DNA from 3 places in the Brenneria sp. L3-3C-1 genome. Region 2 is predicted to be linked to each of the others. Evidence: predicted binding sites of a transcription regulator. Region 2 holds the regulator's gene; each other region holds the start of a gene.

Region 1 (9,859 bases), on a different contig from region 2:
CTGGCCGCTACTGGTAATGATGCTGTCCAACTGCTGCAATTTCTGCCCGTCCACCTCAATGGTTTTATTGGTCACCACCTGAAGATTGGCGTCGCGCGTACGCTGCTGGTCTTCCAGACGCTGGGTCAGCACGGTCAGCTCTTCAGTGGTATTGTCGCCCAAAATCACGATCGCCGCTTTTTGCCCGCTCTCATTGGCATAAACGTGCATATTATTGGTCTGTGTACCCAGCTTACCGCTTTGGTCTTTCATATCGGCCGGCAGGGTAAAGGTGACCTTGCCGGACAGCAGTTCGATGTGCTGACCGGCTGATGCTTCCGCCGCCGGCGTGTCCTGTGCCGGTGTTTTCGCGACGTCTTCCGTTTTGCCGTCACAGGCGGCGAGCATGACAACCAACGCACTCATTGCGAGGTATTTCACTACATTCGGCATAGGGTTCCCTTTCTCTTTGGTTAGAACAGATGAAAAACATTATCGCACGCTATTCGGTCGGCAAAACAAGCAGTTTGTTGTCACAAGCCATAAACCCGACCATACGGAACAGTGGCGACAAAATACCTAGCGACGGCTTGCCGCGGACTGATAAGCGCCGCCGAGCGGCAGTTCACTCAGGCGTTTCAGCACCATATTCAGCATAATCCCATACATAGGCAGGAAGAAAAGCAAGCTGATCAACAGCTTGAAAGTATAGTCCACCAGCGCGATTTCAACCCAGTTCGCGGCCATAAAGGGATCGGTGCTGCGGTAAAATGCAATAAAGAAAAAGGCCAGCGTATCACTGAAGTTGCCAAATACGGTGGATACCGCCGGCGCCACCCACCAGGCGTTGCGCTGACGCAACCGGTTGAAAACGTGAACATCCAGAATCTGCCCCAATACGTACGCCATAAAGCTGGCGCAGGCGATGCGGGCCACCACGATATTGAGCTGCCCGAGCGAAGCGAATGACTGCCACTCTCCCTGATAAAACAGGGCTGAAACCCAATAGGAAATCAGCAATGCGGGCACCATTACGGTCAGAATGATACGACGCGCCAGCGGCGCGCCGAAAATCCGCACGGTCAGATCGGTCGCCAGAAAAATAAACGGAAAGGTGAAAGCCCCCCAGGTGGTATGAAAACCGAAAATCGATACCGGGAGCTGCACCAGATAATTACTGGAAGTAATGATCAGAATGTGGAATAACGAAAGCCAAACCAGCGCCGTCAGCCGCTGTCGGGGAGTAAAACGATACATAATGTGACCTTTTTGGTTATTGGGGTGAGGGAACCCAAAAAATAACGTTGAAAAACGCTCCTGGCGTTTTTTTATGGCGGGCTATCCCTGCCCGCCACCCATGAGGGCCGCCGCAAGCGGCGTTGAAAAACGCTCCTGGCGTTTTTTTATGGCAGGCTATCCCTGCCCGCCACCCATAGGGCCGCCGCAAGCGGCGTTGAAAAACGCTCCTGGCGTTTTTTTATGCGGCGCGGGCGCATAATACGCATTTATGCCGGCAATGCAATGGTTGTTTTTTGCGCAAACGTTGTCGTGACTTGCGTCGGGAAATCCCCAGCGTAAACTAAGGCGGTTTTCCTTATTGCCATTCATTACAGAGAACGTTGATGACCGATCCTTTTGCCAATCCCGATAAAACCCTTGATGCCCAGGGACTGCGCTGCCCCGAACCGGTGATGATGGTGCGCAAAACGGTACGCCAGATGGAAACCGGACAAACGTTACTGGTTATTGCCGACGATCCCGCAACGCTGCGTGATATTCCCGGTTTCTGCCGCTATATGGAACATGATCTCTTAGCGCAGGTGACCGGGCAGTTACCCTATCGTTATTTACTGCGCAAAGGCGGTAACGCATAACGCCCCGCCGGCAGGGCGTCAGATCCTGATTAATCCTGCCTTCTGAGCAACCGGAGCGCATTGAGCGTGACCAGCGCCGTGGCGCCGGAGTCCGCCAACACCGCCAGCCACAGGCCGGTAATCCCCATGATGCTGGTGATCAGAAACAACGCTTTCAGCCCCAGAGCGAGAGCAATGTTCTGGCGAATATTATGATATGTCGCCCTCGACAGCCGGATCATGACCGCCAATCCGTCCAGACGACTGTGGGTTAGCGCGGCGTCGGCCGTTTCCAGCGCCACGTCAGTGCCGCTGCCCATGGCAATACCGATGGTCGCCGCTTTCATCGCCGGCGCATCGTTGATGCCATCCCCCACCATCGCCGTTGGCTGCTGCCGATTAAGTTCGCTGACCGCCCTGACCTTATCGGCAGGCAGCAAACCGGCCCGGTAATCAATCCCCAACTCGCCGGCGATAGCGGCCGCCGCCCTGGGGTTGTCGCCCGTCAGCATAATGCAACGGATATTCAGCGCCTGTAGTCTGCCCAGCGCGGATACGGCATCATGGCGCAGCGTATCCCGCAGCGCCAGCAAACCAAGCACGCTGCCGTCTTGCTGCACAACCACCACGGTTTTTCCTTCCTGCTCCAATGCGTCAACGCGTTGTTGCCAGTCCGTATTCAGCGTCCCCGCCGCCAGCTTGGCCGGCGAACTGACCTGAAGACGTTTACCCGCAATCATGCCCTCGACGCCGACGCCCGCCAGCGTCCGGCGGTTGTCCGCGACGGGCAGAAACGCGCTCGCCGCCAGCGCCCGTTGCACGATGGCTTTCGCCAGCGGATGGTGCGATCCTGATTCCACGGCTGCGGTACGCGCCAGCAATGACGTCTCGCTGATGCCTGTCGCGGGTAAAATATCGGTAACCTGCGGCCTGCCTTCGGTTAAGGTGCCGGTTTTATCAAAAGCGACGGTACGGATGCCGCCCAGCGATTCCAACGCCGCGCCGCCCTTAATCAGCGCCCCCTGACGGGTAGCCGCCGCCAAACCGGAGGTGATCGCGGCCGGCGTGGAAATCACCAGCGCGCAGGGACAGCCAATCAGCAACAGCGTCAACCCGCGGTAAATCCACTCCTGCCAGGGTTGCGCCAGTAATAAGGGCGGTATCAGAATAACCAGCAACGACAGCAGCATGATGGCCGGGGTGTAATAACGGCTGAAACGGTCGAGGAAACGCTCTATCGACGCCCGACGCTCTTCCGCTTCTTCTATCAATTGCAAAATGCGGTCAATCGCGCTATTGCCCGGCTGAGAAACCACCCGCAACTGCGCCATCCGGTCGACACACAGGCTACCCGCCGCCACCTTATCGCCCTGCTCCCGTTCAACGGGAATCGACTCCCCGGTCAACGCACTTTCATCAAAACTGGCTTCCGATGTGAGCAGTTGCGCATCGGCCGGCAGCCGACCGCCGGGAGCGACTTCAATCACATCGCCGGGAGACAGGCTGGCGACGGACACCCGAACACGCCGTTCATTTCTGATCACCGTGGCGTCTTCGGGGAGCAGCGCCATTAGCGCGGTCACGCCGCGCCGCGCACGGTTGGCCGCATAAGATTCCAACTGTTCGCCCAGCATAAACAGCAACAAAATAACCGTGGCTTCCGTGGTGGCGCCGATCAGCAACGCGCCGACAGAGGCCACGCTCATTAATGTTTCAATCGCGAAAGGCGTACCCGAGCGGATAAGCTGTAGCGCTTTTTTCAGGATCGGAATGAGTCCGACCACGGTGGTGGCGATAAACGCAATTTGGCCGCCTGACACGCTCACCAGCGAGAGACCCCAACTGGCCGCCGTCAGCGATGCAAAAAGCGCCAGAAAGCCGTACTCATCGACAAAACGACGTGAATCAGGAGAAAGGGGAGTTTGCGGCGCGATATCCTGCAAAGTAAAGCCGATCTGACCAACGGCATGTCGTACCTGTGTCCGGACATCGTCACGGGCATCGACAACCAGTTTTTCGGTTGCGAACAGCACTCTGGCCTGCTCTATTCCGGTAAGTTTTCTTACTGCGTTTTCAATTTTACGCGCGCACCCGGGGCAGTCCATTCCGCTGATTTTCCAGCTAAACCGCTGATGCAACGAAGGTCGGTCGCCGTCGGGGTCGTCGGAATCGGCATTATCGCCACTTTCCGACAGGCTTTGATCCGGGCCGCGGCCGGTATCGGCGACGGCAGCCGCAGTATGTTTTACCGAACAGCAGTTTTTTTCCGCGCCTGATGATTGACGGGCATGTTCATGGCAGCAGGCGGCTTTCCCCGCGCTGGGATGATGGTGCTGATGAGAATGCATATCTTCCTCCCGTGTTGATGATAGTGATTCTCATCGGAAACTTTACACCGTCATATCAGGCTAATCCAGCGTTTCACCTACCCGCCGGCATTAAAAATACAGCGAACGAACGATTAAGAAATGGCCGCCGAAATAACAGGCCGCCACAATGGCCTGATGGGCGCGAAAATTAATGCGGTAATGGTGAATAAGCCAGGCCGCATGGGCGATAAACAGCAACGCGCTGCCCGCCAGCAACGAGAAGTTATAGTCCGTTCCGAGAGCAAAATAACGCTCGCCGGCAATCCAGACCATCAGGGCGGTCATAATGATAAACGCGCATACCGGCCAGCGCTGCGCGTCCAGGCGGCTCCAGATAATCACCATCAACACGGCGGCCAGAATGATCAGCGCCAGCGCCAGCGGCCAGAAAAACGTGAGCGTCATCTGGCCGGTGAAAAAACTCACCGTATACAGCAGATGAGAGAGAAAGTAGGCGCCGAACGCATAGAGGATCCGCTGTGTCGGCAAGAGCAGCAAGGTATCGGCAACCAGCGAGGCCAGCAGCCCGATAACGATCAGATAGCCCGGCGCACTCAGTATCGGCGTTTGCCAGGCCAGCGCCAGCAGTAACAACAGGGTAACGGGTTTGAACAGCCAGCGCTGCCACACCGGCCCACGGTAGCTGGCGTCAACGTACAGCCAGCCGGAAAAGAGCACGGCAATAAACGACCAAAGCATAAATTGTCCTTATTTTGTAGTAGACAAGCCGGAACCAGGCGTCCCGGAATCAATGTTATCTCTTCCTGAGTAATTCATTCTGTCGCCGCGTCCATGCCTTTATTCATTCAGTGTAGGAGATTGTCATGGGGATAAACAACATCGGGCCGGACTGATGCGCATACCGGTGCTTCATGCTATGTTATCGACCCGTTTGAACCGCTGATTGGCGCACGTGATTATCTTGAAGGAGAGTTTGGTCGAATGAGCAATGAATCCGCACTTTATCGTATTCAGTTCATGAATAACGGTAAAAACTATCAGCTTTATGTGCGTGAGTTGGTGCCAAGCAACCTGTTTGGTTTTATTGAAATTGCTGACTTCGTATTCGATAGCCAATCAACGTTACTGGTCGACCCTTCCACAGAAAAACTGAAAACCGAATTTTCAGGCGTCAGCCGCAGCTTTATTCCTTTGCAAGCGGTGATCCGTATTGACGCGGTAACGGAAAAGGGCAGCGCCCGCATTTCCGAGCTGGGCGATAACGTCACGCATTTTCCTTACCTTCCGGGCAAAAAAACCTGACGAATGCGTGAACTCCCGCCGCTTCTGCTGCTGGCCGTCGCGCTGATCCTGACGCTGGCATGGCGCCAATATCGGCGCCAGCGCAATCAGGAGGCATTGAATGATGCCGCGCCGCTGCGAACTCTGTTGACGGAGGTGAAAACCAAACGTGAATTTCTTCGCTCCCGCAGCCGTTCCCGTGAACATCAGGTGATGATGCCGGAAGCGTGGCGTTATGAGGCCACGTTTCGTCCGCTACAGGGTGGCGCCGACATCACGCTCCGGCTCAGCGCGTCGGACTATCATCAGTTGGATAAAGGCATGCGGGGCATGTTGCAGGTAAAAGGCACCCGCTTCGTCGGCTTTACGCCCCGTCTGACATAACGATTATTTCCCGGACGGTTTAGGCTGTTTTTTCTGCCAGGCGAGCAGTTCAAATACGCCAAATAGGAAAATACGCGCCTGAAGGGCGGGACTCAACGGCGGATTTCCCTTCGGCTGGCTGGACTTCAACAGCAGCAGTTGAAAACCATGCATCAGGATGGTGAACACCATCGCCACCGTCATAAAAATATTCAGCGGCCGGGGGAAAGGATGGAACAGATTAAGTACCAGAAATCCCCACACGCCCAGCATCAATAATCGGCCCAGATTAATCCATATCACTGCGTTCCCCTTGTTTTCTCTTGGCGGATATATAAACGATACGCTACCTGACCGGCGATTTTTTCGCGGTGCGGCAGCCAGTTGTCCGGGATCGCCAACTGCCTGTTTTCCGCCTCGGTTTCCACATAGATCCACGCCTCCGGCGCGAGCCATCCTTGCTGTTCCAGCAGCGATAACGCGTCATTCAATAAATCCTTGCGGAACGGCGGATCGAGAAAGACCACGTCAAACGGCTCCCCCGCCTGAGCCAGCCAGCGCAGGGTATCAGTATTAACCACCTGCGCATTTTCTGCCCGGAGCAACGTCAGATTTTGCGTTAATTGCCGCGCCACGCCGCGCTCGGCCTCCAACAGCGTGGCATGGGCGGCATAACGCGATAACGCCTCCAACCCCAAAGCCCCGCTGCCCGCAAAGCAGTCGAGGCAGCGGGACTCCTGGATAACCGGCGCCAGCCAGTTGAACAGCGTTTCGCGCACCCGATCGGCGGTGGGCCGCAAGCCCGGGCTATCGGGAACCGGAAGTTTTCTGCCGCGCCACTGACCACCGATGATTCGGATCTGTCCGGCGGCTGACGATGCGTTTTTTTTAGCCATAGCTCACGTTTTAATTGCCGTGCCGGACAACCTGTCGGCACTTTCGGGGAAATTTAGGCGCTATTCTAACGGCGGTTCAGTACGGAGGGAATGTCAAACATGGCGCCGACATGCCGCGGGGGCGCAAATTGCCGCTTTGACATACCTGGTTACCGAGATGTCCTCGCCGGCCGCGTGTTGCTGTCGACAGGAAAGTGGTAAACTCGTGGTTTATGGGTAACCTGTTTATAATCACAAAGTTTCTTTGATTTCCAATATTTATTCGCCGCAGCAGACGGCGTGGAGCGCGATTGCAACATGACAAAAGAAAAGAAGCGCGGTTTTTTTTCCTGGCTGGGGTTAGGCCGACAGGAAGAAGAACCAAAAGAGCAACCGCAAGATAAATCTGAAATGCCGGATACGTCAGCGGCGGATCCGGTCGCCGATACCGCAGCACATCAGGGCGTTGACCGCGAAACGGCATCCGGTGAAGCGCCCATTCCGCCCGCCGAAATACCTACCGTGCGGGAATTGCCGGAAGAGGCGCCTGCGGAAGCGGAAGAACTGACGCTGGAAACCGCGCCGGCGGCGGAGACGGTAACGAATACCGAACCGTTGGGAGTTGAAGCGATCGCCGCGCAGCCCGATCGGTTGGTTGAAGCCGAGCCGGATGAGCTTCAGTCCGATGACGCCGCGCCGGTGACGCACGAACAGGAGCGTCCGACCAAAGAAGGCTTCTTTGCCCGCCTGAAACGCAGCCTGGTGAAAACCCGCCAGAATCTGGGTTCCGGATTTATCGGATTGTTTCGTGGCAAGAAAATCGACGACGATCTGTTTGAGGAACTGGAAGAACAGTTGCTGATTGCCGACGTCGGCGTCGAAACCTCGCGAAAGATCATTGCCAGCCTGACGGAACACGCCAACCGCAGACAGCTGAAAGATGCTGAAACGCTGGTTGTTAAGCTGAAAGAAGAAATGGCGGCCATCCTTGCCAAGGTTGATGAACCGCTGAATATCGAAGGCAAAACGCCTTACGTGATCCTGATGGTCGGCGTCAACGGCGTGGGTAAAACCACGACGATTGGCAAAATGGCGCGGCAGTTTCAGGCTCAGGGCAAATCGGTCATGCTGGCGGCGGGCGATACCTTCCGCGCCGCGGCGGTCGAACAGCTTCAGGTGTGGGGCCAGCGCAACAATGTGACGGTGGTGGCGCAACATACCGGGGCCGACTCGGCGTCGGTGATTTTCGACGCCATCCAGGCCGCCAAGTCCCGCGGCGTGGATGTGTTGATTGCGGACACCGCCGGCCGTTTGCAGAACAAAGCCCATTTGATGGAAGAATTGAAGAAAATCGTCCGCGTGATGAAAAAGCTGGACAACGATGCGCCGCATGAAGTGATGCTGACGCTGGACGCCAGCACCGGACAGAACGCGGTGAGTCAGGCTAAGCTGTTCAACGAGGCCGTCGGGCTGACGGGGATCGCGCTGACCAAACTTGATGGCACCGCAAAAGGCGGGGTGATTTTCGCCATCGCCGACCAGTTTGGTATTCCTATCCGCTATATTGGGGTAGGTGAAGGTATCGAAGATTTACGGCCATTTAAAGCCGACGATTTTATTGAGGCACTTTTTGCCCGAGAGGATTAAAACGGATGATTCGTTTTGAACAAGTCAGTAAAGCCTATCTCGGTGGACGTCAAGCCTTGCAGGGGGTGGATTTTCATCTGCGCCCGGCAGAGATGGCCTTTCTGACCGGTCATTCTGGCGCGGGGAAAAGCACCCTGCTGAAACTGATTTGCGGCATTGAACGTCCCAGCGCAGGGCAGATTCTGTTTGGCGGGCACAATATCAGTCGCTTAAAAAAGCGTGAAGTGCCCTTTCTGCGCCGCCAGATCGGCATGATCTTTCAGGATCACCATCTGCTGATGGAACGCACCGTTTATGACAATGTGGCGATGCCGCTGATCATCGCCGGCGCCAGCAGCGAAGATATCCGCCGTCGGGTGTCGGCGGCGCTGGACAAAGTCGGTCTGTTGGATAAAGCCAGAAACTATCCCATCCAGCTTTCCGGCGGTGAGCAGCAGCGAGTCGGCATTGCGCGGGCGGTGGTCAATAAACCCGCCGTTTTGCTGGCGGATGAGCCAACCGGTAATCTGGATGACGTGTTGTCCGAAGGTATTTTGCGCCTGTTTGAAGAGTTCAACCGGGTGGGGGTAACGGTATTGATGGCAACCCATGACACCGGGCTGATATCCCGGCGTAATTACCGGGTCCTGACGCTGTCCGATGGACGCATGATTGGGGGAAACCATCATGGCGAATAACAGCCGTAATGTGAAAAAACCCGGTTCGAAAGCCAAGTCGTTGCGCGGCGGCTGGCAGGAACAGTGGCGTTACGCCTGGATGAATACGCTGGCCGATATGCTGCGTCAGCCGCTGGCGACGCTGTTGACCGTGATGGTGATTGCGATTTCCCTGGCGTTGCCGAGCATTTGCTATCTGGTGTGGAAAAACGTCAATCAGGCCGCAGCGCAATGGTATCCCACACCGCAGTTAACCGTCTATCTGGATAAATCCCTGGATGACAATGCCGCCCAGGCGGTGATCGTCCAGCTTCAGTCGGAAGACGGGGTCGAAAAGGTTAATTATCTGTCGCGCAATGAGGCGATGGGCGAGTTCCGTAACTGGTCTGGCTTTGGCGGCGCGCTGGATATGCTGGAAGAGAATCCGTTGCCGGCGGTTGCCATTATCACCCCGAAAATGAACTTCCAGAGCGCCGACACGCTTACCACGCTGCGCGATCGGGTTGCGGCCACGCAAGGCGTGGATGAAGTGCGCATGGACGACAGTTGGTTTGCACGGCTGGTGGCGTTAACCAGTCTGGTCGGGCAAATTTCGGCGACCATCGGCATCCTGATGATCATCGCGGTCTTCCTGGTGATCGGCAACAGCGTCCGGCTGAATATTTTCAGCCGCCGGGAAACCATTAACGTCATGAAGCTGATTGGCGCGACGGATGGTTTTATCCTGCGGCCGTTTCTGAATGGCGGCGCGGTCATGGGATTTGGCGGCGCGGTACTGTCGCTGATTCTGTCGCAGGCGCTGGTGTGGAAACTCAGTTCGGTCGTCACTCAGGTGGCGTCGGTGTTCGGCACCACGTTTACGGTAAAAGGGTTGA
Region 2 (9,859 bases):
CCAGCAGTACGTGCAGATCGCGAATAAAGGGCAGCACGGCGGCCAGCGTAAGCGCCGCCGCCAGCATCGTCAAATGGAAGCGGCGCATCGAGAACGTGATGGCGAACCAGGCGGCAAACGGCATAGCAGCCAGCTCGCCGGCCGAATAGGCCGTGGAGAGCCAGGAAATATCATCTTTAGCGAAACCCAGCCCTCCTTGTATATCAACCAATACCAGTGCGGGAACGCGACTGCTTAGGCCCGCCATCATAGCGGCCAAAAGAACCCCCAGCAGACCGACGGTCAGACGGATACCAAAAACCGGCTGCGCCGGCGAGACGGCGGGAGCCGGCGCGGATATTGCGGCGCTCATGATAACGCCTTGGCCGAAGCCGCATCGCAACGGTTGGCGACGCCGTTGCGCTCCCGGCTTGCGTCGAAACGCAGAGCCGCTGATGTCGGGCCGATGGACAGGATCTGCCCCGAGGGGACAACGGCGCACTCTGCCCGTAATCGAGCAACCAACGCAGGGGGGCCTTGATACAACGGTGTGTATCGAGCAGGACGATTCATTTAATTCCTCAAACCGAGACGGTACTGACTGGTCTCTTCATTTAAACGTCAAAAAGAAAGGGGATATTACGAAATACTTGATGTGTGGAAACCGGTCGGTATCCTACAGTTCAAGACAAGCGCCGTCAATTGGCTAATATTGATATCATCAATGGGTTTTATGAATGGATACCGGCAGGTATACTTGCCAAAACCTGAAGTTTACTGTGCCCCTGGAGCTCCCTGTGTGCGAATCTGCTTATCCCCATCGCGACAAGACGCCCGTCATCTTGCGCGCCGCGGCATCGGTGTTCCTGACCCATGGCTTCAGCGCTGCGACCACGGATATGATCCAGCGCGAAGCCGGCGTCTCCAAAAAAACGCTGTACGCCTGCTTTCCCAGTAAAGAAGCCATGTTCATGGCGATGATCGAGTGCCAGTGTGCGTCGATGGCGGCGACCGTCAGGGCGATACAACCGGCCCCAAACGATCTTAATAAAACACTGACGGATATCGGCAGAGCCTATCTGGATATCGTGCTGTCTGATACTGGCGTGGCGTTGTTCCGGGTGGTTGTCGCGGAGGCCCCGCGTTTTCCCCAGGCCGGGAGGCATTTCTATCTGGCTGGCCCCAAAGTGGTCACATCGATGGTGGCGGAGTGCTTAAGCGAAGCCTCGCGGGCCGGCGATATCGACATCCACGCCATCGGCGCCGAGACCGCAGCGTCGTTATTCATCGGCATGGTGCGTACGGAAGGGCAGTTGGAGGGGTTGCTGCATCCGGGGTCGCGGCCCTCCGTCGAGCAACTGGACCGGTGGGTACGGCTGGCAGTAGATACTTTTCTCGGCCGATTCGCCGTCGCGCGCGCATGATTGCGCCGTTGCCGGAAAGGGGTATGGCAAGTAGGGGCGTAATTTATTTAACGATCTATGGTCATTAGGGGATGTCTGCGGAACAAAAAATGGTGCGTTCTAATGGACTCGAACCATCGACCCCCACCATGTCAAGGTGGTGCTCTAACCAACTGAGCTAAGAACGCATTTGAGGATAAATTCTTTGAAAATCAGGCTGTCAGCCTGACAGCGGGACGAATATTAGCGGGCTATACTGCGGCTGGCAAGGGGAAAAATGCAATTTTGTTCCCTCGGACGGCGCGGCTGCTGCACTTGTATTCATTCCGCTGGTTTTTCCATCATTTATGGCGCAAAGAGCCGCGTTCGTCGCGGCTGAAACCGGGGTTAACGGGCCGCCCGCGCTAAAATCAGCGCCGCTGGCTGGCGCTGAAGCCAGCGGATCCGGGTCATCATCATGATCGCGGCGGCGGTTAAGCCAATAATAAATCCGCACCAGAAACCCGCGGGGCCCATGCGGGGAACGATATGGTCCGTTAGCGCCAGCAGATAGCCGCTGGGCAGCCCCAGTACCCAATAGGCCGTGAAGGTGATGTAAAAGATCGAGCGGGTGTCTTTGTAACCGCGCAACACCCCGCTGCCGATAACCTGTACTGCGTCGGAGATTTGATAGACGGCGGCCAGTAACATTAAGTGGGATGCCATCGCTACCACGGCCGGATCCTGATTGTAAAGCAGAGCGATAGGCTCACGTAACAAGGTGGTGAAAATCGCCGTGCAGAGCGCAAACAGCACGCCGGTCATCAGACCGGTATAGGCGGCGATGCGGGCGAGTTCGACGGCGCCTTCCCCCAGCCGGTGACCGACGCGAATGGTGGTGGCGACGCCGATGGAAAGGGGAAGCACGAACATCAGTGAACTGAAGTTCAGCGCGATCTGGTGGCCCGCGACATCCACCACCCCCAACGGAAGCACCAACAGCGCCACCACGGCAAAGAGGGTAACTTCAAACAGCAGCGCCAGCGCAATAGGCAGGCCGAGAGTAAACAGGCGCTTCAGCGTGTGCCAGTCGGGCCTGAATCGACGCGGCAATTTAATATCGCGCAACCAGGCTACACGTTTGGTGTAGCCTAACAGCAGCAACAGCATGATCCAGTAAACGGTTGCGGTTGCCACGCCGCAGCCAACCCCGCCCAGTTCCGGCAGACCGAATTTACCGTGGATAAATACATAGTTAATGGGAATATTGATTAAAAGTCCGATAAAACCAATGACCATCCCCGGTTTGGTTTTCGACAATCCCTCGCACTGGCAGCGCAAAACCTGATAGAACAGATAGCCCGGCACCCCCCACAGCAGCGCATGCAGATAGCCAATCGCTTTTTTCGCCAGTTCCGGCGATCCGTCATTCATCAGGTTGATGACGTATTCGCCCTGATACAGCGCCAGCATGATGAGAAGCGAGGCGAGCAGCGCCAGAAAGAAAGATTGTTGAACCTGATGCGCGATGCGCTCCCGACGGCCGGCCCCATTCAACTGCGCGACGACCGGCGTCAGCGCCAGCAATAATCCATGCCCGAAAAGAATGGCGGGCAGCCAGATGGACGTTCCGACGGCGACGGCGGCCATATCCGTGGCGCTGTAGGCGCCGGCCATAATGGTATCGACCACCCCCATGGATGTCTGAGATACTTGCGCAATAATGACAGGAACCGCGAGCGCCAATAAATTACGCGCTTCTGACCGATACTTCTGCACAAACACCTTCCTTGAATTGACGAACCGGATAGCGGAATAATTAATCGTGGATAAATACAATTCTGTCTCAGCCCGAGACGAGGCTGGTATTGTAACGACTTGTCGGCCGGAAACCAGCTTGCCGGAGAATAAATTAACCGAAGGCGACTGGCCGATTAACATACTCGCCGATTTCGGTAATGGGTTTGGTTTTCAACTTAATCTGGGGCACACTGCATAACAGTCATTTATAGCAATCGGCAATGAGCGTGCTATCGGTATCGTTTAGCACCTATTTCATTTACATCGTTTTTAAGAGGCAAGCCGTATGTTTACCGGTATTGTTCAAGGCACCGCGCCGGTGGTGTCCATTGATGAAAAATCAAATTTTCGTACCCATGTTATTCAACTGCCGCCCGAATTATTGTCGGGACTGGTTCCCGGCGCTTCCGTCGCTAATAATGGCTGCTGCCTGACGGTGACCTCAGTGAAAGGCGATCGCGTCAGTTTTGATTTAATGAAAGAAACGCTCCGGCTGACCAATCTGGGAGAGATCGCCGAAGGCGATCGGGTAAACGTTGAGCGGGCGGCAAAATATGGTGATGAGATCGGTGGACACGTGATGTCCGGTCATATCATCTGTACCGCAGAGGTGGTGAAAATTCTGGTGTCGGAAAATAATCACCAGATTTGGTTCCGGCTGGCTGACGAATCACTGATGAAGTATGTGCTGCACAAAGGTTTTATCGGGATTGACGGCATCAGTCTAACGATTGGGGAAGTCACCCGCAGCCGTTTCTGCGTGCATTTGATTCCTGAGACGCTGAACCGCACCACGCTGGGACAAAAGCGCCTGGGGCATCGGGTGAATATTGAAATCGACCCGCAAACACAAGCGGTCGTCGATACGGTTGAACGGGTATTAGCCAACCGGCAGCCGGCTCCGGTTACGTCGGAAGAGTAGGCTGACGAAAAAAACGCTGGCGCGGCGTTAAGCGTTTGGCTAGCAAAAGCAAGCCGTTCGGAAAAGGTTCCCGTACGGCCTTGTCAAAATCCGTTCAGCGTGGAACGCGCACGCCGCCTTCGATACCGTCAATGCTGAACAGCACTTGCCAAAGCTGAATGTTACGGGCGCGAAATGCGCCGGCGCAGGCATTGAGATAGTAGCCGAACATGCGACGGAACCGTGCGGAGTAGCGCTCGGAAAGCTCAGGCCAGGATTGTTGGAAACGCTCGTGCCATGCCATCAGGGTGCGATCATAATCGGCGCCAAAGTTATGCCAGTCTTCCATCACCATATAAGGTTCGCTGGCGTGCGCGATATGTTGTACTGAAGGTACGCAGCCGTTAGGGAAAATGTATTTATTAATCCAGGGATCGACTTCGGCGTTGGTTTTTTTGGCGCCTATGGTGTGCAGTAAAAATAATCCGTCTGCTTTAAGATTTTTTCTGACGACACGGAAATAGGTGTCGTAGTTTCTCGGCCCGACATGTTCAAACATCCCGACAGAGACGACCCGATCAAATTGCAGATTCAGATCGCGATAATCCTGTAGCAAAATGGTGACATCCAGATCTTTGCAGCGCTCCTGCGCCAGCTTCTGCTGTTCTTTGGAAATGGTGACGCCGCAGACCGAGACGCCATACCGGCGAGCGGCAAATTCCGCCAATCCGCCCCAGCCACAGCCGATATCCAACAGTTTCATTCCTGGTTTGAGTTGCAGCTTTTCGCAGATCATCGCCAGCTTGTCTTGCTGAGCCTGCTCCAGCGTGGACGCCTGTTTCCAGTAGCCGCATGAGTACTGCATCGCGGGATCCAGCATCAGCGAAAATAAGTCGTTGCCTAAATCATAGTGCTCTTTGCCGACTATCCAGGCGCGCTTTTTGGATTGTAAATTTATCAGCCGTGCGGCAGCGATGCGCAAGATATCTTTGAGATGGTGGGGGATTTTTTCATCCAATCCGGCGCGTAATACGCGATGAAAAAATATGTCTAGTCTCTCGCACTCCCACCAGCCATCCATATAGCTTTCACCCAATCCCAATGATCCTTCACGCAATACGCGCTTAAAAAAATCAGGATTTTTAACTTTGATATCGAAAGGGCGGGAACCGTTGATTTTGATATCAGCGATAGCCAGCATTTCCCGCACAATTTGGAACCAGGATGTGTTATGGCGGTCAAGCTCCGCCACATCTTCTATACATGATGAACTCATAACTTCTCCCTACCTTGCTTTCATGATGAAACCGCAAGGAAAACATAGACAATTTTTACCTATTCTCGGTATCGGTGGGGATCGCCCATCGTCTACTCTCTGAATCGTCAGAGGAAATTGAAGAGAAAAGCCGGTACGCAAATACGTAGGGGCACTTATCCTTAAGATAAAAACGCACATTCCCTATGCGCTTAACACTAAAAGATAGTGATAAATAGAATTGTTGTCACAAAAAATCATAAATAGTTTATGACTGCTTCAGTCGGGGTACAAGTATAAATTGACTGAAGCAGTTGTTGGTATCAAGCATCTTGCCGCGTGATATAAGAAATTCGTCTGTTATCAGGAGTAACGTCGATAGTCGCGAAAGGGACCGTCGGCAACGGAACGGCGCTCAATCAGGGTAGGGTGTACTTCGATAACCTGGGCATCTTCACGCTTGCTGGTGATACGGTCCAGCAACATGGAAAAAGCGGATTGCCCCAGCCGTTCTTTGGGCTGATGAATGGTGGTCAGCGCCGGGGTAAAAAAGCGGGCATGGCGGATATTGTCGTAGCCAATCACCGAAATATCCTGAGGAACGCGCAGCCCCAGTTCATCGGCGGCGCAGATCGCTCCCATCGCCATAATATCCCCGCCGCAGAACACCGCCGTCGGCCGGTGTTTCTGCGCCAGAATTTGGTGCATCGCCTTATAGCCGGATTCCGGCTCGAAATCGCCCTGAACGATCCATTCATCATGAATCTGAATATCGGCGTCGTTCAACGCTTTTAAAAAACCAAGATAGCGCCCGCTGCCGGTATTTCGCTCTTGAATGCCGGGGATGGCGCCGATGTCCCGATGACCGCGCTCGATAAGGTAACGGCCCGCCATATAACCGCCCTCAAAGGCGTTATCGATAATGGTATCGGTAAAATCGCTGTGCGCCTGACCCCAATCCATAACCACCATCGGAATGCTGCGATAGTTTTCCAGCATGGCGAGCAATTCGGGTGGATATTCCGCACACATGACCAGCAAGCCATCGACGCGTTTTTGCGCCAGCATGGAAAGATAGGCGCGTTGTTTATCAAGCTCGTTATGCGAATTACATAAAATCAGCGTATAGCCTTTGGCATAGCAACTGTTTTCAACGGCTTCTATGATTTCCGCAAAATAGGGAGCTTCACTTGACGTCGCCAGCAAACCAATGGATTTAGTGTGATTAACTTTAAGACTGCGGGCGACGGCGCTGGGCGAATAGTGTAATTCTTTAATGGCTGCGCGTACGGCAGCCTTGGTCTCTTCGGCGACGAAACGTGTTTTATTAATCACGTGTGATACGGTTGTGGTAGAAACGCCGGCGCGTTTCGCCACATCTTTGATCGTTGCCATGTAAAAATAACTCCTGAACGCACTTATTACAGTCGTAAGTATATTGTTAATCGTTTGCCTGCGTTTATCGTTCTCTTTCTTAGTGAAAAAACAGGATTTCAGAAGGAGAATGCCGAATGTTATACCTGAAGGGGCAAGGTTGACGTTTTTCGACCACTATTTTTCGAATACTACGCGGCGCGTCGTTAAACAGCGGATTTTGTCCGATTTGCCACCAAAGTGGAAGCGGTAATTTATACTATTATTGATACATAGGTATAAGATTTTTCTTTCAAACTATGGAAGAATCGCTATCGTCATTAAGCGGTTTTTTACCCGAGGTTGGGGCTGAGCTTCCAAAGATGGTCAATACTTTCTTCCGATAACTTGTGTGCGCAAAGGAGACACCTATGGATACTGACCTGAAGATGTCGTTGCTGACCACCGTTGGTGCGCTGGCGATGATCATTGTCTTTAGTTTTGTCGCGGTACTGAATTAATTGGCGTTGGGGCGTTCCGCCGTTTAACGCTATCACTATTTACTCAGGCATGTTTTACGGTGTGAAAACATGCCTGAATTCTTTCTGCCTCGCAGTTTAGCTTGTTGTGCCCTCTCTGAGCCAGCGTCAGCGCATGGTCTGAGGAGTGACGACGCGCCGTGCGCCGACATAATGATCCTGCCAGTAATCCTCACTCAGTTTACTAATGCGAATATCCGAGCCGGTACGCGGCGACTGAATGAATTTCCCGTTGCCCAGATAAACCCCGACATGATCGGCGACGCCGCGATTGTTGATGCGGAAGAAAACCAAATCGCCGCTTTCCAATTCGCTTTTCTGAATCGGCGCCGCATCGCGTAAATGATACATTTCATTCGCCGTGCGGGGGATGGGGATTTTAACCACGTCTTTGTAGGCGTAATAAACCAAACCACTACAGTCAAAACCGGTAAAAGGCGATGATCCGCCCCAGCGATAAGGTTTTCCCACCTGGCTCATCAGCTTGTTCATCGCCGTTAATTTGGCTTGTTGATAGCGTTTTTTATGCGCGGCGCTTAATGCCAATCCTTTCTCTTCGCTTTTCCGGTTTTTTAGATCGGTGTTTTTAAGGCCGTGTTTTACTCTGGCGTTCGACGAGGAAAGTCTTACCCCGTTTTTCGTCTGCGACTTTTTGAGGCCGGTCTTAATTAACGCCGGGGTGTTGTTCTTTGTTCTTGATGCGATTTGCTGCGGTTTATGCTGCGTCGTGCGGACGGTTTTAACTTTATTGATCTCAGGATGCGGCGTATTCGCTTTGCGGCTGTTTCCGGGGTGTTTGTTTTTTTTATGATTGTCATCAGGTACGGCGCCTACGCTGGTTTTTGGTGACGATGATTTTGGCGTATGCGGCGTCGCCTGAGCTATGCTCGGGAGTAAATTACTGAAAAATAATATAAAAATAGCAATAAACACGCGCATCATGAAAATGGCCGAATTTAATCCTTAAATCGTTCAAGCGGAACAGTATTCCCGAAAACGGCCGTATAAAAAAGTGGGAATGACCACTTTGTGTATACAGAATAGTGAAAAAAAGTTAATGATGGTTTTTCGGTGGATTTATCATCGTTTTCTGCCGTGAATTTATCAACAGCGGTGTACGCTAGGGGAAAATATATCCCTACAAAAAATAGCGTTTTTTTGTGGCGGCCGCTCTCGGTACAATATCATTGAGTGGATGGCGCTGTAATGGCACATCTGATAGCGCTTATGGTTAATGAACATGACGTTAGCCATCCTATAGGTTAAGGAAGCAAGAGAATGACGACAACGACAATTGAAAAAATTCAGCGCCAGATCGCTGAAAACCCGATTCTGCTGTATATGAAAGGTTCACCTAAATTGCCAAGTTGCGGGTTTTCCGCACAGGCGGTACAGGCGTTGTCGGCTTGTGGCGAACGTTTCGCCTATGTCGATATCCTACAGAACCCGGATATCCGTGCCGAATTGCCTAAGTACGCAAATTGGCCGACGTTTCCCCAGCTGTGGGTCGACGGTGAATTGGTCGGTGGCTGTGACATCATTATTGAAATGTATCAGCGCGGCGAGTTACAGCCGCTGATTAAAGAAACAGCGGAAAAATATAAATCTCAGCAGGAAGGGCAGGAATAAATCCAGCGGGAGTCGCATACGCTTGCATATGCAATGCGGATAAAATTGCGGCGGGATGAAAAAAAGACAGCGTGGCGAAAGCTACCCTGTCTTTTTTAATGCGGTTTAACTGGCAACGGAGGTGGTTGCTGATTGGTTTTCGTCAAAAGCGATAGGCCATCCGCCCATCCGTTTCCAGCGGTTAACCAGTTCGCAAAACAACAGCGCAGTCTGATTGGTATCGTAAAGTGCGGAATGCGCCTGGCTGGAGTCAAAAGCGATCCCGGCGGCAAGACAGGCTTTGGCGAGAACGGTTTGCCCCAAGACCAGGCCGCTCAGCGCCGCCGTGTCAAACGTGGCGAAAGGATGGAAAGGATTGCGCTTCAAACTGCATCGTTCAGCCGCAGCCATCATGAAGCCATGATCAAAGGTTGCGTTATGCGCCACGATAATTGCTCGGTTGCATCCCTGATCTTTTATGCCCTTGCGCACGACTTTGAAAATTTCATGCAGGGCGTCATACTCGCTGACCGCGCCGCGTAATGGGTTAGTGGGGTCAATGCCGTTAAACGCCAGCGCGGCGGGTTCCAATATTGCGCCCTCGAACGGCTCAACGTGGAAATGCATGGTGTCATCCGGCTGTAGCCATCCATCAGCGTCCATTTTTAATGTTACCGCTGCAACTTCCAGTAATGCATCGGTTTTGGCATTAAACCCGGCAGTCTCAACATCGATCACTACCGGGTAAAACCCGCGGAAACGACCGCTCAGGGCGTTCAGGTCATTTTTATCAGCCATTAGTCTCTTAATCTTTAGCAAAACGCAGCGCGCATTATGGCAAATTTCGGCGAGAGATGCAGTATTCCCCGCTTACCCGGGCCTGGCGCATATAAAGGACTGGTGCCTGTCAGGCACCAGTAAAGCGTCACTGATTGCCAATTCCCTGACCTGATTGCGCTCTTTCAATCAGCTCGATTTTGTAACCGTCCGGATCTTCAACGAACGCAATGACGGTGGTGCCGCCTTTTACCGGACCGGCTTC
Region 3 (9,859 bases), on a different contig from region 2:
AAAATGATTTTGCCAAAGCGGAACAACAGCTGGCGCACGCGCAGTCCCAAACCAAAGATGCCGATTTGCTGTCTCTGGTGAATCTGCGTTTGGCGCGGATCCAGTTGCAAGAGCAAAAAGCCGATGAAGCGTTGAAAACGCTGGATGCCGTCAAGTTAGACGGCTGGGTGGCTCTGGCGGCGGAAGTCCGTGGTGACGCCCTGGCCAGCAAAGGGGATAATCAGGCCGCGCGCGAAGCTTATAATAAAGGTTTGGCCGCTAATCCACCGCAGGCATTGCAAGCATTGCTGCGTATGAAACTGAACAACCTGTCCAGCTAAGAGGAATTCCATGCAACTGCGTAAAACACTTCTGGTAGGACTGGTTTCCGTCGCCCTGCTGAGCGGATGTTCGCTGTTTAACAGCGAGGAAGATGTCGTGACCATGTCTCCATTGCCGACGGTGGAAAATCAGTTCACGCCGACGAAAGTGTGGAGCCGTTCCGTAGGGAGCGGCATCGGCGAGTTCTATTCCAATCTGCACCCGGCCTGGCAGAGCGATCGGGTGTTTGCCGCCGATCGCCGCGGGACGGTAAAAGCGCTTGATCTCAACAACGGCACTGAAATCTGGCATGCCGATCTGTCGGAAAAAACCGGCTTCCTTTCGCGCAATACACCGGCGTTATTATCCGGCGGCGTCGCGGTCGCGGGTAATCATGTTTATGTCGGCAGTGAAAGAGCGCAGGTATTTGCGCTGAACGCCGAAGACGGCGCCCCGGTATGGCAAACCAACGTCGCGGGCGAAGTGCTTTCGCGTCCGGTAAGCAGCGATGGCGTCGTGCTGGTTCATACCAGCAATGGGATGCTGCAAGCGCTGGATGAAACGGATGGCGCGATTAAGTGGACGGTTAATCTGGATATGCCGACGCTTTCTTTGCGCGGCGAATCGGCGCCGACCACGGCGTTTGGCGCGGCCATCGTCGGCGGCGATAACGGTCGGGTCAATGCGGTGCTGATCGAACAGGGCCAGTTAATCTGGCAGCAGCGTATTTCACAACCCAGCGGGGCGACTGAAATCGATCGCCTGAACGATGTCGATACCACGCCGGTTGTTGTGGGCGAGGTCGTGTACGCGCTGGGTTATAACGGCAACATGACGGCGCTGGATCTGCGTTCCGGTCAGATCTTGTGGAAACGGGAACTGGGTTCGGTGCACGATTTCATCGTTGATGGCGACCGCATTTATCTGGTCGATCAGGATGACCGCGTTGTGGCGTTGAACACCAACGGCGGAGTGAATCTGTGGCGTCAGAGCGAGTTGTTGCACCGTAATCTGACGGCGCCTGTGCTGTATAACGGCTATCTGGTGGTAGGGGATACCGAAGGGTATCTGCACTGGCTGAATACGTCGGACGGTCGCTTTGTGGTTCAGCAAAAAGTGGATAGTTCAGGTTTCCTGAGCAAGCCGGTGATCGCCAGCGACAAGCTGCTTATTCAGGCGAAGAACGGCGAAGTCTACGCCTTCACCCGCTAGTTAAGAAGACAGAACCTTTGGATCGCTGCCGGTTGCAGATACGATCCCCCAACGGCTCCTGACAGTATCAGGGGCCGTTTCGTCTTTTATCGTCAGCGAGTAATTTCGCTGTAACGTATTGAAATATAAGTAATGAGGTTGTAACAATGATACCTGTCGTCGCGCTGGTCGGACGTCCGAACGTGGGGAAATCCACTTTATTTAACCGCTTAACGCGTACGCGTGATGCATTGGTGGCGGATTTCCCGGGGTTGACGCGTGACCGCAAGTATGGCCGTGCAGAAGTGGAAGGCCATGAGTTTATCATCGTCGATACCGGCGGCATCGATGGCACGGAAGACGGTGTGGAAACCCGAATGGCGGGGCAGTCGCTGGTGGCGATTGAAGAGGCCGACATCGTGTTGTTTATGGTGGATGCCCGTGCGGGACTTATGCCCGCCGACCAGGGCATCGCCCAACATCTGCGCAGCCGCCAGAAAGCAACTTTTCTGGTCGCCAATAAAACGGACGGTATTGACCCCGATACCGTCATCGGCGATTTCTATTCGCTGGGAATGGGGGAGATTTATCCGATAGCGGCTTCCCACGGACGCGGCGTCACCTCCTTGCTGGAAAAAGTGCTGTTGCCGTTTGTGCAGAGCGATGAGTCCGCCCCTGTTGAACTGACGGAAGAAGAAGAGAACGCCGCTTACTGGGCGGAGCAGCTTGCACAAGAGCAGGGTGCTGAAAAAGCCGAGGCGGAGGAAGACGATTTTAACCCGGAAGATCTGCCGATCAAGCTGGCTATCGTCGGCCGCCCCAACGTGGGGAAATCTACGCTGACCAACCGTATTCTGGGTGAAGAGCGCGTGGTGGTTTACGATATGCCGGGCACCACGCGTGACAGTATTTACATTCCGATGGTGCGTGATGAACGAGAATATGTGCTGATCGATACCGCCGGGGTGCGTAAACGCGGCAAAGTAACCGATACGGTTGAAAAATTCTCGGTGATTAAAACGTTGAAGGCGATTGAAGACGCCAACGTTGTGATGCTGGTCATTGACGCCCGTGAAGGTATTTCCGATCAGGATCTTTCATTATTGGGCTTTATCCTCAATAGCGGGCGCTCACTGGTGATCGTGGTCAACAAGTGGGACGGCCTATCACCGGACGTTCGCGATCAAGTCAAGGAAACGCTGGATTTGCGCCTCGGCTTTATCGATTTTGCCCGTATTCATTTCATCTCGGCGTTGCATGGCAGCGGCGTGGGCAATCTGTTCGAGTCGGTGATTGAAGCCTACACGTGCGCCACCCGCCGGGTGGGCACCTCCATGCTGACCCGCATTATGCAAATGGCGGCGGACGACCATCAGCCGCCGCTGGTACGTGGGCGCCGGGTGAAGCTTAAATATGCGCATGCCGGCGGCTACAACCCGCCGATTGTGGTGATCCACGGTAATCAGGTCAAAGATCTGCCCGATTCCTACAAACGTTATCTGATGAATTACTACCGCCGCTCGCTGGATGTGATGGGAACGCCGATCCGCATCCAGTTCAAAGAGGGGGAAAACCCCTTTGCGGATAAGCGCAACACATTGACGCCAAACCAGTTACGCAAGCGTAAACGTTTGATGCAGCATCTTAAAAAGAGCAAATAATGAATAAGCGGGGCGGATAGCAATATTCGCCCCGCATTGTTGAGTAGCGACCATGATTGAATGGCGATCATGTTGAATCATTAAGGGCATTTATGTCTTGGGAAACCTGGAGTTTTGCATTTAACGTTACAATGCCGAATCTGTTGATGCTGCTGATGGGAATGGCGTTGCGGAAAATAGGCATGCTGAACGATGCCTTTTGCGATTCAGCCATGCGACTGGTATTCAATTTATCTCTCCCGTGCTTGCTGTTTTTCAGCGTGGCCACCAATCACCAGTCGATTATTGAGCAACTGCCGCTGGTCATTTACGGCGTTATCGGTACGCTGGCCACCTTTCTGCTGCTTGAAGTGGCGGCTATTCGTTTGGTTAAAGAACCGACCGAGCGTGGGGTTTTTGTTCAGGGCGGATTTCGATCGAATACCGGAATTATGGGGCTGGCGTTTGCCATGAGCGCCTATGGCGAAGAGGGGGTAGCCGTCGGATCGCTATATTTGATTGTCACGGTGATTATGTTTAACGCGCTGTCGGTGATCACCCTGACGCGCAGCCTGCATAATAAATCGCACGGTCAGGGCATCAGCAAGCGTGAACTGTTGATGAGTATCGCCACCAATCCGCTGATTATCGGCTTACTGAGCGGATTGCTCTATTCACAAAGCCGGCTGCCGATGCCCGGGGTGATCCATCAGACCGGAAGTTTTATCGCTTCGTTGGCTCTGCCGTTAGCCTTGCTGTGCGCCGGCGCCAGCCTTGACTGGCGTAGTATGTTCCGATCGTCCAATGTCGCACTGCTCTCTTCCACGGCTAAACTATTGATCGTGCCGGCGATACTGACGTTGGGCGGATGGCTGGTAGGTTTTCGCGGGGTGACGCTCGGCGTTATTTTTCTGTTTTCCGCCACGCCGACGGCGGCGGGCAGCTATGTTATGACCAGGGCAATGGGCGGAAATGCGACGCTGGCGGCCAATATTATTGGCTTAACCACCGCAGGTTCGTTCTTTGTCATCGCGCTGGGACTCTATTTCTTACGTTCGCTGGGTGTGATTTAGGTATTTCAGAGAGGAGAAAAAATGGAAGCCATCTGTCCACAATGCCACCACGCGATGACGTGGCAAAACGGCGATGTGTTCGGTTGTCCTCACTGCCGGCAGCGTTATCGGCGCGCGGCATATTGTCCCGAATGCCGGCACGAGCTTCAGACGTTAAAAGCCTGCGGGGCGCTGGACTATTTTTGCCAGCAAGGGCACGGGCTGATCTCCAGCAAGCGCGTCATTTTCGACTATCTTCCTGTCGATCGGTGATGGATGTGCCATTGCGCCAGAGCGCTTCCAACTCCTTAGGCGCGGATTGCTCCGGGATCAGTAAAATTGCCTCGGCATACTGATTCTTTTGCGGGTGGCTATAGCTGATGTGAATGCGGTAATAGAACTGATCGCCGCGGCCGGGGCCGTCCGGCTCGCCGGGTTCTCTGGCTTGCGGGAGCGCGTCGCGCAGCGCGCGGCACAGACGCTCCCGCTCCGCCGACGGCATCGTCGCCAGTGCGAAACGTCGCTGCCCGGCCAGTTTGGGCAGCCAGGCAATCCCTCCCTCGCGCGCCAGCTCGACAATGGCGTCATCGGTAAGCTCAGGCAGGGTTTTCATACGTTATCCATCGTCGATACCACCCCTACTTTTTCCCAGGATTGTTTAATGATATCGGCGACGGCCCGATCGAAACGCTGTGCGGCATGGTGGATGGTAAGGCGGGAAAAAACCTCAAAATCGGCATTCTGCGGCAAAGATTTATCGCACAGCGTGTCATACCAGATTCTGCCGGCTTTTTCCCAGGAATAACCGCCCAGTTCGCTTGCCGCCAGATAGAACGCCCGATTCGGTATCCCGGAGTTCAGGTGTACGCCGCCGTTGTCTTCGCGGGTGTTGATATAGTCATTCATGTGCGCCGGCTGCGGATCCGTTCCCAGCAGCAGGTCGTCATAGGCCGTTCCCGGATTCGACATAGAGCGCAGACCGCTGCCGTGGATCCCCTCGGCAAGCAACTCCTCGCCAATCATCCAGTCTGCCTGCTCCGCGGTTTGCCCGCGGTGAAATTGTTTTACCATGGATGCAAAAACATCGGACAGCGATTCGTTCAGAGCGCCGGATTGTCTGAAATAGATTAAGTCCGCTTCGCTTTCTATCACGCCATGCGTCAGTTCATGCGCCACGATATCGATGGCGATAGTGAAGCGGTTGAAGATTTTGCCGTCGCCGTCGCCGAATACCATCTGTTGTCCGTTCCAGAACGCATTTTGATAATCCTGACCGTAATGTACCGTACCGGCGAGCGTCAGCCCCTGATTATCAAGCGAATTTCGCTGAAACGTCCGCCAGAAGAAATCATAGGTGGCGCCCAGGTAATCATAGGCTTCATCGACGGCGATATCGCCGTTGCTGCTTTGTCCTTCCGCCCGCACTTGTTTGCCAGGCAACTGCTGCTGGTTTTCCGCATCATAAATCTCGCGGTGCGCCTGACCCGCGACAGCCAGCGCGTGAGGCGCCGGTCTGGGATGCGTGCTTACCATCAGAGACTGAACATGCATTAAGGTCTGCTGGGCGCAGTGACGCTCGGCCTCTGAACCATTAGCGATAATACGATGCAAGATGTAGGGAGGGATTACGCTGTGAATCGGTCTGGACTTCATACCTCTATCTCCTTGAGAAGGTGGTCATCGGCAATTCAGACGTTCAGCTACAGCCGTAAGTATAACCCAGAAGCAGGCGCTAGGTTCGGCGCTTTTTGACTATTGGTGCCGTCGACTTTTCCGCCACTAGCGCAGTGACCTGGCTTTCGATCCAGCCATCCCGCAGGCGGGTTTTTAAGGTATCGCCCGGCGCAGTTTGGGCAATGTTCTTCAGCACCCGTCCATCGGGCGTGGTGGTAACGTTATAACCGCGCGCCAGCGTCGCCAACGGGCTGACGCCTTCCAGATGCGAGCAGGCGACGCCCAATCGCTGTTTGTGCTGATTGAGCTGACGTTCAATGGCATGCCGCATCTGATACTGTAACTGCTGCAAGCGTTGCTGCGCGCGATGAATTTTCGGTTGCGGCTGTTGCTGAATCAGGCGCTGTTGTATACGTTCACTGCGGCGCGACAGTTGCCTGAGCTGTAACTGCATAGCCTCATCCAGCCGCTGGCGCAGTTTAATCAGTTGGGTTTGCTGGCGAGCCAGCCTAAGCTGCGGATGCTGCTGCTGTAAGCGATGGTTTAAGCGGGTAAACTCGCGATTGCGCTGGGCCAGATAATAATCCATCGCCATTTCCAGCCGCTGACGCTGGGATTGTATCTGGCGCAGCAGTTCAAGCTGATTGCGGCTGACCAGCTCCGCCGCGGCGGAAGGCGTCGGGGCGCGTAAATCGCCGACAAAATCGGCGATGGTGACATCGGTTTCATGGCCGACCGCGCTGACGATGGGAATGCGGCTGGCGAAAATCGCCCGGGCGACGCGCTCATCGTTAAAGCTCCATAAATCCTCCAGCGAACCGCCGCCGCGGCCGACGATCAGCACGTCGCATTCATTACGCCGGTTAGCCAGTTCAATGGCGCGCACAATTTGCAGCGGCGCTTCGCTGCCCTGTACGGCGGTGGGGTAGACCACCACCGGCAGCGAAGGATCGCGTCGCTGCAACACCTGCAAAATATCATGCAGCGCCGCGCCGCTGGCGGAGGTCACCACCCCGACCTGTCGGGCCGGACTCGGCAATACCTGTTTAAACTGCTGATCGAAAAGCCCCTCTTCGGCCAGGCGCTGTTTTAATTGCTCAAACTGCTGTTGCAGCAGCCCGTCGCCCGCCGGCTGCATACTTTCCGCCAGCAGTTGGTAATCGCCGCGGGGTTCGTACAGCGTGATCGCCGCGCGTATCAGTACCTGCTGACCGTTTTGCGGACGAAAGGTGACGCGGCGGTTACTGTTGCGGAACATGGCGCAACGTACCTGCGCGCGTTCATCTTTCAGCGTGAAGTACCAGTGGCCGGATGAGGGCTGAGAAAAGTTGGAGATTTCGCCGGAAAGCCATATCTGGCCCATTTCCATTTCCAGCAGTTGCCGAACCGTCTGGTTCAGGCGGCTGACGGTAAAAATTGCAGAGGAGGAAAATTGAGACATTGTGAGCCAGATCAAATTTTAAAACAGTGACTTAATTGATCGATACTACCTGCCTGCAACAGGTAATCAAGCATTTTATTAAAAATAGTGCTGGAGGCAACCGGTTACGCTCTGTATAATGCCACGGCAATATTTTATCCGTTCTTAACATCCACCTTGGTGAGATATTGCCCATGTTACGTATCGCTAAAGAAGCACTGACGTTTGACGACGTTCTCCTTGTTCCCGCACACTCCACTGTCCTGCCTAACACGGCTGATTTGACTACCCAACTGACGAAAACCATCCGTCTGAATATCCCTATGCTATCCGCGGCGATGGATACCGTAACGGAATCCAATCTGGCGATTGCGCTGGCTCAGGAAGGCGGTCTGGGATTTATTCATAAAAATATGTCCATTGAGCGTCAGGCTGAAGAAGTCAGCCGCGTTAAAAAATATGAAAGCGGTGTGGTTGTCGATCCGCAAACCGTTACGCCCGCCACCACGCTGCGTCAGGTAAAAGAGCTGACCGAACGTAACGGGTTTGCGGGTTATCCGGTTGTGACGGAAAGCAACGAGCTGGTGGGGATTATTACCGGCCGTGACGTGCGTTTTGTCACCGATCTGGAAAAACCGGTCAGCGCCGTGATGACGCCGAAAGAACGTCTGGTCACGGTAAAAGACGCGGAAGCGCGTGACGTCGTGCTGCAAAAAATGCATGAAAAACGTGTGGAAAAAGCGTTGGTTATCGACGATGAATTCCACCTGCTCGGCATGATCACCGTAAAAGATTTCCAGAAAGCCGAGCGTAAACCCAACGCCTGTAAAGATGAGCACGGTCGCTTGCGAGTCGGGGCGGCGGTCGGCGCCGGCGAAGGCAACGAAGAACGTATTGATGCGCTGGTCGCGGCAGGGGTTGATGTGCTGTTGATTGACTCCTCGCACGGTCATTCCGAAGGCGTGTTGCAGCGTATCCGCGAAACCCGCGCCAAATACCCGGATCTGCAAATCATCGGCGGCAACGTGGCGACGGGGGCCGGTGCGAAAGCGCTGGCGGACGCGGGCGTCAGCGCGGTGAAAGTCGGTATCGGCCCGGGTTCCATTTGCACCACCCGTATCGTTACCGGCGTCGGCGTGCCGCAAATTACCGCCATTTCCGATGCGGTTGAGGCCCTGGAAGGCACCGGTATTCCGGTTATCGCCGATGGCGGTATTCGTTTTTCCGGCGATATCGCCAAGGCGATTGCCGCGGGCGCCGCCTGCGTGATGGTGGGGTCGATGCTGGCGGGAACGGAAGAGTCTCCCGGGGAAATCGAACTGTATCAGGGCCGTTCCTTCAAATCTTACCGCGGCATGGGTTCGCTGGGCGCGATGTCCAAAGGATCTTCCGATCGTTATTTCCAAAGCGACAACGCCGCGGACAAGCTGGTGCCGGAAGGTATTGAAGGCCGCGTGGCTTACAAAGGCCGCCTGAAAGAGATTGTCCACCAGCAAATGGGCGGTCTGCGTTCCTGTATGGGTCTGACCGGATGCGGCACGATAGATGCGCTGCGCACGCAGGCTGAGTTTGTGCGCATCAGCGGCGCCGGCATTCAGGAAAGCCATGTCCATGACGTTACCATTACCAAGGAATCACCGAATTACCGTATGGGTTCATAAGGTATTTGTCGGCTGATTTAAACAGCTAAACCCGGTAATATTCGCCGGGTTTACTTACTTTTTAGCTTTTATATTATTCGCATTTGGAATATGCCTCTCATGACAGAAAATATTCATCAACACCGCATTCTTATTCTGGATTTCGGCTCGCAGTACACGCAACTGGTTGCACGGCGTATCCGTGAATTGGGCGTTTATTGTGAACTTTGGGCATGGGATGTTACTGAAGCGCAGATCCGCGAATTCAATCCTAACGGGATTATCCTTTCCGGCGGCCCGGAAAGTACCACTGAATTTAACAGCCCGCGCGCGCCGGAATATGTTTTCCAGGCCAGCGTACCGGTTTTAGGCGTTTGCTACGGCATGCAGACCATGGCGATGCAGTTAGGGGGCCAGGTTGAAGGCTCCAACGAACGCGAGTTCGGCTATGCGCAGGTGGAAGTGAAAACCGACAGCCTGCTGGTGCGTGATATTCAGGATGCGTTGAGCGCCGCTGGCGCGCCGCTGCTGGATGTCTGGATGAGCCACGGCGATAAAGTCACGGCGATCCCCGACGGGTTCGTGACCGTCGCCAGCACCGATACCTGTCCGTTCGCCATTATGGCTAACGAAGAAAAACATTTTTACGGCGTGCAGTTCCACCCGGAAGTGACCCATACCCGTCAGGGGCAGCGCATGTTAGAGCGCTTTGTCCGTGATATCTGCCAGTGTGAAGCTCTGTGGACGCCCGCCAAGATTATCGACGACGCGGTAGCGCGTCTGCGCCAGCAGGTGGGGAACGATCGCGTGATCCTTGGTCTGTCCGGCGGCGTAGACTCCTCGGTAACCGCGATGCTGCTGCACCGCGCCATCGGCAATCGTCTGACCTGCGTATTTGTGGATAACGGCTTGCTGCGTTTAAACGAAGCCGATCAGGTACTG

The links. The regulator PurR, encoded in region 2, represses purine synthesis genes. The targets are predictions, from matches to a motif close to CANGCAAACGTTTGCNTG.
Positions count from the first base shown of each region.
Region 1: a site for PurR is predicted at 1,513-1,530, ahead of tusA (sulfurtransferase TusA). Genes of this name have one in related genera too.
Region 3: a site for PurR is predicted at 7,392-7,409, ahead of guaB (IMP dehydrogenase). Genes of this name have one in related genera too.

Region 1 covers NZ_JAEMHF010000003.1:39,023-48,881, forward strand. Annotated here, with positions in the region: gene JG725_RS09470 (DcrB family lipoprotein) at 1-432, opposite strand, end outside; gene JG725_RS09475 (7-cyano-7-deazaguanine/7-aminomethyl-7-deazaguanine transporter) at 559-1,236, opposite strand; gene tusA (sulfurtransferase TusA) at 1,602-1,853, shown strand; gene JG725_RS09485 (zinc/cadmium/mercury/lead-transporting ATPase) at 1,883-4,180, opposite strand; gene JG725_RS09490 (lysoplasmalogenase) at 4,271-4,900, opposite strand; gene JG725_RS09495 (DUF1820 family protein) at 5,144-5,464, shown strand; gene JG725_RS09500 (DUF2500 domain-containing protein) at 5,468-5,827, shown strand; gene JG725_RS09505 (DUF1145 family protein) at 5,831-6,106, opposite strand; gene rsmD (16S rRNA (guanine(966)-N(2))-methyltransferase) at 6,106-6,702, opposite strand; gene ftsY (signal recognition particle-docking protein FtsY) at 7,000-8,328, shown strand; gene ftsE (cell division ATP-binding protein FtsE) at 8,334-9,005, shown strand; gene ftsX (permease-like cell division protein FtsX) at 8,995-9,859, shown strand, end outside.
Region 2 covers NZ_JAEMHF010000001.1:850,147-860,005, reverse strand. Annotated here, with positions in the region: gene JG725_RS03945 (MFS transporter) at 1-352, opposite strand, end outside; gene JG725_RS03940 (hypothetical protein) at 349-552, opposite strand; gene JG725_RS03935 (TetR/AcrR family transcriptional regulator) at 777-1,403, shown strand; tRNA gene JG725_RS03930 (tRNA-Val) at 1,494-1,570, opposite strand; gene JG725_RS03925 (MATE family efflux transporter) at 1,770-3,140, opposite strand; gene JG725_RS03920 (riboflavin synthase subunit alpha) at 3,448-4,083, shown strand; gene cfa (cyclopropane fatty acyl phospholipid synthase) at 4,178-5,338, opposite strand; gene purR (HTH-type transcriptional repressor PurR) at 5,681-6,712, opposite strand; gene JG725_RS03905 (YnhF family membrane protein) at 7,102-7,191, shown strand; gene JG725_RS03900 (C40 family peptidase) at 7,318-8,148, opposite strand; gene JG725_RS03895 (Grx4 family monothiol glutaredoxin) at 8,488-8,838, shown strand; gene rnt (ribonuclease T) at 8,944-9,615, opposite strand; gene gloA (lactoylglutathione lyase) at 9,743-9,859, opposite strand, start outside.
Region 3 covers NZ_JAEMHF010000013.1:55,207-65,065, forward strand. Annotated here, with positions in the region: gene JG725_RS18805 (YfgM family protein) at 1-320, shown strand, start outside; gene bamB (outer membrane protein assembly factor BamB) at 331-1,512, shown strand; gene der (ribosome biogenesis GTPase Der) at 1,659-3,152, shown strand; gene JG725_RS18820 (AEC family transporter) at 3,245-4,204, shown strand; gene JG725_RS18825 (zinc ribbon domain-containing protein) at 4,226-4,456, shown strand; gene JG725_RS18830 (protealysin inhibitor emfourin) at 4,425-4,796, opposite strand; gene JG725_RS18835 (M4 family metallopeptidase) at 4,793-5,836, opposite strand; gene xseA (exodeoxyribonuclease VII large subunit) at 5,916-7,298, opposite strand; gene guaB (IMP dehydrogenase) at 7,472-8,938, shown strand; gene guaA (glutamine-hydrolyzing GMP synthase) at 9,038-9,859, shown strand, end outside.